DNA from 2 places in the Streptococcus caledonicus genome. Region 2 is predicted to be linked to the other one. Evidence: predicted binding sites of a transcription regulator. Region 2 holds the regulator's gene; the other holds the start of a gene.
The links. Region 2 encodes Rex, which represses fermentation and respiration genes when NADH is low (regulators of the CRP and FNR family bind a similar motif). Its sites were predicted from a motif close to TTGTGAANTANTTCACAA; they were not measured.
Positions count from the first base shown of each region.

Region 1: ACFPQ3_RS08970 (class II fructose-bisphosphate aldolase) is a predicted target of Rex. The motif match lies at 2,004-2,021, and genes of this name have one in related genera.

Region 1 is NZ_JBHSOJ010000023.1:97,579-101,004, reverse strand. It holds gene ACFPQ3_RS08975 (APC family permease) at 1-653, opposite strand, end outside; gene ACFPQ3_RS08970 (class II fructose-bisphosphate aldolase) at 1,083-1,964, opposite strand; gene ACFPQ3_RS08965 (aldo/keto reductase) at 2,134-2,973, opposite strand; gene ACFPQ3_RS08960 (1-deoxy-D-xylulose-5-phosphate synthase) at 2,986-3,426, opposite strand, start outside.
Region 2 is NZ_JBHSOJ010000015.1:268,107-271,532, forward strand. It holds gene ACFPQ3_RS03170 (cysteine desulfurase family protein) at 1-1,027, shown strand, start outside; gene ACFPQ3_RS03175 (DUF1831 domain-containing protein) at 1,113-1,460, shown strand; gene ACFPQ3_RS03180 (redox-sensing transcriptional repressor Rex) at 1,812-2,450, shown strand; gene ACFPQ3_RS03185 (gamma-glutamyl-gamma-aminobutyrate hydrolase family protein) at 3,325-3,426, shown strand, end outside.

The DNA.
Region 1 (3,426 bases), on a different contig from region 2:
GGGACAATACTGGCAACGACAGTCCAACCATCATAAGCAAAGTAGAGCGGCATAAGACCAGATAACCAGCCTAAACCAACTTGGCGCGGTTCAACTGGTGTCAGCCCTTGCGGTATCTCAGGCACCGCTTGACCCCAAAAAAGACCAACAAGTGCTATCGCAAGAAGCGGAATAATTTTTAAGACAGTCGATAAAGATTGAAATCGTCCTGCCAAAACACGAGAGTAGATGTTCATCACTGCTAGAAGCAGAAGGTAAACTGCTGCTAATAGAATTTGACTTTCCAAATCCGATCCACTTCCAAGCGTAAAGCTCGCTGCTACCCATGCAACAACTGCATTTAAGGCTGGAAGGTAAACATATGCTGAAAACAAACCGAGCGATGCGGCTAAGCCAGGATGAAGGTAGGTCATGTAATAGGAAAAAATCCCTCCGTCATCATCATTTCGCGCCGCTAACTCTGATAAACTCAAAGCTCCAAAAACGATCGAGAAAGAACCAAGAATAATAATAAGCATCCCAAGACCAACATTTCCGCCAGCATAGGTTAAAATGTCATCAACCTTAAAATAAATCCCCGATCCAATAACTACACCAACAATTAATGCGATGGCTGTTGACAAGCCATAAACTTTTCTATCTTGTTTGTTCATTCAGTCTATTTTCCTCCAATATCTTATTAACCGTTTGTATTTAGCGAATTTTTATCTTTACTTTTTCTATCAACATTAACCATTATAGCTTAAAGAATGCCCTATAACAAGATTATTTGCTCCGCCCTCCGAACAATAATAGAAATTGTAAATTTACCTAAAATTCAGACAATATAGCCCTAATTAATAATATCTAGCTCTTAAATAGATATTCATAGTAATAAAAAAGCCTACCTAAAGCGGATAGACTTTAATATTATTATTCTTTATTTACTCGTAGTCTGAGATTTTTCGCAGAACTGAACAGTATAAAACTACTTCGCATCTAAAGCATAGGAAAAGGACTCCCTAATCGGAAATCCTTTCATTTTTTATTCAACGTTAAATTAAGCTTTGTTTGCTCCAAATCAAAGATTTATTCGCAGATTCTTATGCTTTGTTTGCTGAACCAAATACGTCGATACGTTCTTCAACAGCACCTTGAACAGCTTTGATACCTGGTGCCAAGAATTTACGTGGGTCAAAGAGTTTTTTCTTGTCGTATTCTGCTTCATTTGCATCGTAGTTACGTGCAAATTCACGAGTTGCGTTTGAGAATGCGATTTGGCTCTCAGTGTTTACGTTGATTTTAGCAACACCAAGTTTGATTGCAGCAACGATTTGCTCATCAGGAATACCAGAACCACCGTGAAGAACGATTGGGAAACCTGGGATAGCGGCAGCCAATTTTTCAAGGTGATCAAGAGCAAGACCTTCCCAGTTTTCTGGGTATGGACCATGAATGTTACCGATACCAGCTGCAAGGAAGTCAATTCCAGTTTCAACCATTGCTACTGCATCTTCGATTGGAGCGAGTTCACCTTTACCGATGATTCCGTCTTCTTCACCACCGATAGTACCAACTTCAGCTTCAACTGAAATACCTTTAGCGTGAGCTTTTTCAACAACATCTTTAGCCAAGCGAAGGTTTTCTTCTACTGGAAGGTGTGATCCATCAAACATTACTGAAGTGTAACCAACTTCGATACACTCAAGAACATCTTCATAGTGACCGTGGTCAAGATGAATAGCAACTGGAACAGTGATGTTCATTGATTCTACAAGGTTAGCAATAAGTGATTGACACACTTTATAACCACCCATGTATTTAGCTGCACCCATAGAAGTTTGAATAAGAACTGGAGCTTGTTTTGCTTCAGCGGCGCGCAAGATAGCTTGTGTCCACTCAAGGTTGTTTGTGTTAAATCCGCCGACAGCATAGCCGTTTTCACGAGCTGCTTGGACAAATTTTTCTGCTGAAACTAATGGCATTTCGAGCCTCCTAATATTTTTTTGGGTCAAACCCATTACTCGTTTATTTTATCACAAATCCTCTCATAAATCTAGTACTAGGTTAATCACCTTTGAAATATTCTGATTTTTATGCTCATTAACATCAGAAACTAAAAAAAGAGCCTAAGCTCTCCTAATGGTAATCTTGTTAGAAATTAGTATTATCTGGGTCTGGCGCTGTTGTCAAACCTGATATATTTTTGATAAATTCAGCGTCTTCTTGGCTGAGTTCAATGTCAGCGAAATCCATATTTTCTTTAATTCGAGCTTCATGCACTGATTTTGGCAATGGTAAAAAGCCTTCATGCCATGACCAGGCAAGAGCAACTTGGGCAATGGTTTTACCGTATTTTTCAGCCAAGGCTTTCATATCAGCATTTCCGAAAAGTTCTCCCTGCCCAAGAGGTCCCCAAGCTTCGATGACTATATCATGCTTGCGGCAATATTCGACAACTTCTTCTTGGTAGCAGCCTGGTGCCAAACGAATTTGGTTGACTGCTGGAGTAATTTTAGCTGTTTTTGCTAGTGCTTCTAAGTGGTGAACAAGGAAGTTGCTGACACCGATTGATTTAACAAGGCCTGCTTCTTTAGCCTCTTCCATATAGCGCCATGCTTCTGCATTGGCTTCTTCCCAATTGTCACGGAAAGCTTTTGGATTTGGCCAGTGGATAAGGTACAAGTCAATATAATCCAAGTCTAATTTTTTCAATGAGGTTGCTAGCGCAGCTTTTGCCAAATCATAAGAATGAGAATCATTCCATAATTTTGTTGTGATGTAGAGTTCCTCACGTGGAATGCCACTGTCTTTGATTGCACGGCCAACACTTTCTTCATTGCCATAGATAGCAGCCGTGTCAATGTGACGGTAACCAGCTTTAAGGGCATCTAGCGTTGATTGGTAAGCTTCGTTTCCATCAGCTGCTTTAAAGGTTCCAAAACCAAGTGCTGGGATTTTATGTCCATCATTTAAGTTAAACATTGTTGTCATGATTTAATTCTCCTATTTTAAAATGTCTAAGATATCTGTTACAATTTGTTCTTTGTTGAGACGGTATCTGTCATAAAGTTCGGCTTGCGGCACGACTTCTGTAAATTCACGAAGGGAGCCTTTGACTAAAACTTTCACTTCTGTTGGACCAAAGAAACCTGCAATACGTTGACCAAAACCACCATCAACAGAGCCATCTTCAAGTGTCACCACGAGTTCATGGTTGTCTTTCAAGCTTTCCAGAGTTTTTTCATCGAGACTTGCAATAAAGCGTGGATTGATGACAGTAGGAGTAATACCATCTTTTTCAAGTGCAGCTGCGACTTCTTTTCCTAATTGTAAAAATCCACCTAGGCCAAGAATGGCTACACGACTCCCTTTTTGAACAATATCATAGTTTGGAGTGGCAAATTCTTTTTTGACATATTGCTTCTCCATATCTTGTTGTGCTGG
Region 2 (3,426 bases):
CAATCCTTCTAGCTTACATACTTTTGGACGAAAAGCTAAACAATTATTACGCCATTATCGCTATGCTATTGCTCAAAGCTTAAAAACAGACGAGAAAAATATTATCTTTACTTCTGGCGGTACGGAGAGTAACAACACCGCTATTATCGGCTATGCATTAGCTAATCAAGAAAAAGGGAAACACCTGATTACTACAGCTACCGAACACCACTCTGTGTTACAAGCCATGTCTTATCTTGAAAAACGTTTTGGGTTTGAAGTCACTTATCTAAAACCTAGTAAAGGTCACATAACTGCGCAACAAGTTAGGGACGCCCTTCGTCCCGATACCTTATTAGTATCCATTATGCATGCTAATAACGAAACTGGAGACCTTAATCCCATTCCTGAAATTGGTCACCTTTTAAGTCAACATTCGGCTGTTTTTCATGTTGATGCCGTTCAAACAGTTGGAAAAATTACTGTATTACCAGACGATTGGCAAATTGACTTCTTATCTGCCTCTGCTCATAAATTTCATGGCCCTAAAGGGGTTGGCTTTCTTTATGCTAAGACCAATCACTTTGATAATCTCTTACATGGTGGTGATCAAGAAGATAAACGGCGTGCATCAACAGAAAATATGATTTCTTTAGCTGGTATGGCTACTGCGCTGACTGAAGCTACCAATCAGCTACATGAAAACCTCAACCATATTCATCACATTCGCCAAGCTTTTCTAACAGAACTGGAAGGCTTAGATTATTACATCAATTCAGGAAACGATTCCTTATCACATGTGTTAAATATTGGTTTTCCTAATGGTAATAATGGACTGCTGCTAACACAACTAGATTTAGCTGGATTTGCAGTCTCAACTGGTTCAGCTTGTACTGCTGGCGCTGTCACTCCAAGTCATGTGTTAACAAGTTACTATGGTGAAAGTTCTCCAAGACTTCGCGAATCCATTCGAATCAGTTTTGGAGAACAAAACACTGTTAAAGAAGCTCAGCTATTAGCACAACAATTAAAAAAATTATTAGCATAGCAACTACATTATGAAAGGAAATGGGTATGGAAAACATAAAAAATCGTGTCATTTCTTATGTCATCTATATCTTAAATAATTGATTATGGCTTTTGAAAAAGAAATTCATTTAACAGACTGTCGTTTTTCTTATGCGATTAGTCCTAAAATAAAAAAATACACTCTTCGTGATACAACTTTTATGCAAAATAAGGTTGGAAATTACGAATTGAATCGCCTTTTAGAAATTATTCCAAATTCTGGGGATGGTTTCCCATTAAAAATTACGATTAATAAAGATTTAACTGCTTTCAAACTTACTATTACAGATAAATCTGGGCTTCGTCTTGTCAATATCTTCAAAAATGAAGAACATAAAATTATGCAGGACAAATTTTACTTTTTGATGGATAGTTTAGTTGAACGCGATATCTTTACCAAACTAGAAGTCTAAATCAATAGGATAGTTCCTCCGATTCACTAGTAATCTTAAGGAACTGTCCTCATATTTTCATTCTTTCTTACTATTTGACGTTTTTCTATTGTCTTTTTTAAATTCTTATATGTTGATTTTTTCACAAAGTTTCATTATAATAAGAATAGACTAAACATGAAAAAAGAGATTGAGACAAAAGTCATGATTTCGAAGTCTTGACCATCACAGTCGTATAGGATGGCCGCTAACGACTGTGTAGAAAAGTTTTGGGACTCCCAATCAACTACTGCATCTATCTGCTATTACTATCAAAAAGAGATGATTGAGATATTTTTGTTCCAACCTCAATTATTTTAGAAAGAGACAACTATGTTAGAAAAAAATATTCCAAATGCAACTGCTAAACGACTAGCTTTATATTACCGAATTTTTAAACGCCTCCATGCTGATAAAGTTGCTAAAGCTAGCTCTCAACAAATCGCTGATGCTATGGGAATTGATCCTGCGACTGTTCGTCGAGACTTTTCTTATTTTGGCGAACTCGGACGTCGTGGTTTTGGTTACGATACTCAAAAATTAATGAATTTCTTCGCAGAATTACTAGGAGACCATTCTACAACTAATGTCATGTTAGTTGGTGTAGGTAATATCGGTCGTGCTTTGTTACACTATCGTTTCCATGATCGCAACAAAATGCAAATTGCCCTTGCTTTTGATACTGATGACAATGAATTAGTTGGCACAAAAACAGGGGATGGGATTCCTATTTATGGTATCTCAAGTCTTAAACATCATATTGCTAATACACATGTAGAAACTGCTATTTTAACTGTTCCTTCAACTAAAGCTCAAGAAGTGGCTGATATCCTCGTTGATGCAGGAATCCGTGGTATCTTAAGCTTTTCACCAGTTAATCTCCAAGTTCCTGAAAATGTTGTTGTGCAATATGTAGACTTAACAAGTGAACTTCAAACGTTACTCTACTTTATGAATAATCAAGATAAATAAATCAATAGCCGAGGAGAATACTTGACTCCTCAGCTATTTTTTTATATTATCAGATTACTTGTTTTTTCATTATATAGTAAATTAGATTTAATACTTATTTCAAAATCAAAACGATACATTGTTGGCTTTTTTAGGAGCTATTCCTTAGCTGTGGGTGCAAACAATCTCCTGCGAGTTCTATTTTTTGGGGGGCGAGTCTTATTGCTTTTTAATTTCCAAGCAACAGCTTCAATCAGTCTTAAAGTCTGTTAACTCTCCATCCTATCGCCCTAGGATCCTTCTTCTAGAGCTTTCACCGCAGCACAAAGTCTTCACAATCATAGTAATTTTGTTACCTTGGATACTGTTGTCTCTAATCGGAAAACGACAAACTCCATCCTCGGTAAGTGGTTAAAATCATAACAGCTTTCTGCTATGGAAAGGAAACTTGAAAGGGTAGGGCCTTTCAAGTGAGCCATGAAACCAAAGGTTTGTTGACGTGCTAACCATATGAGGAGAGCAGGAGAAAAATGTTTTTGTCTATGTCTAATTTTGATTTTTATAGAGTATAAAATGGAACTCCGCAAGAGATTGTGACGCTGACTTCGCTAGCACCATTTCTTACCTCCAAAGGTCTCCCAGACTTTTGGAGCAGCCCCACACCACATTAAAATAAGTACTAATAAAATCTAAATCACTATAATTATAAAGAAGAAGGTCGTTCTAAATCACAACAAAGTAAAGGACCAGAAGCATCACAAAAGTACAACAAGATAACTCTGTATTATTTTTAGTACTAAAATGCATCACTGTGAATCACATTATCACGGTAGTAAAATAAAACTGCTAATACCTTCCTCAAATCTCTTATGAAAAGACTAGAAAGTGAGTTCTTATGTCAAAACAACCTATTATTGGAATTGCTGCTAATCAACGTCAAGTGGAATTAGATACCCTTCCCTGGACCTATGTCCCTTCAGGATTTCCTAATGCGATT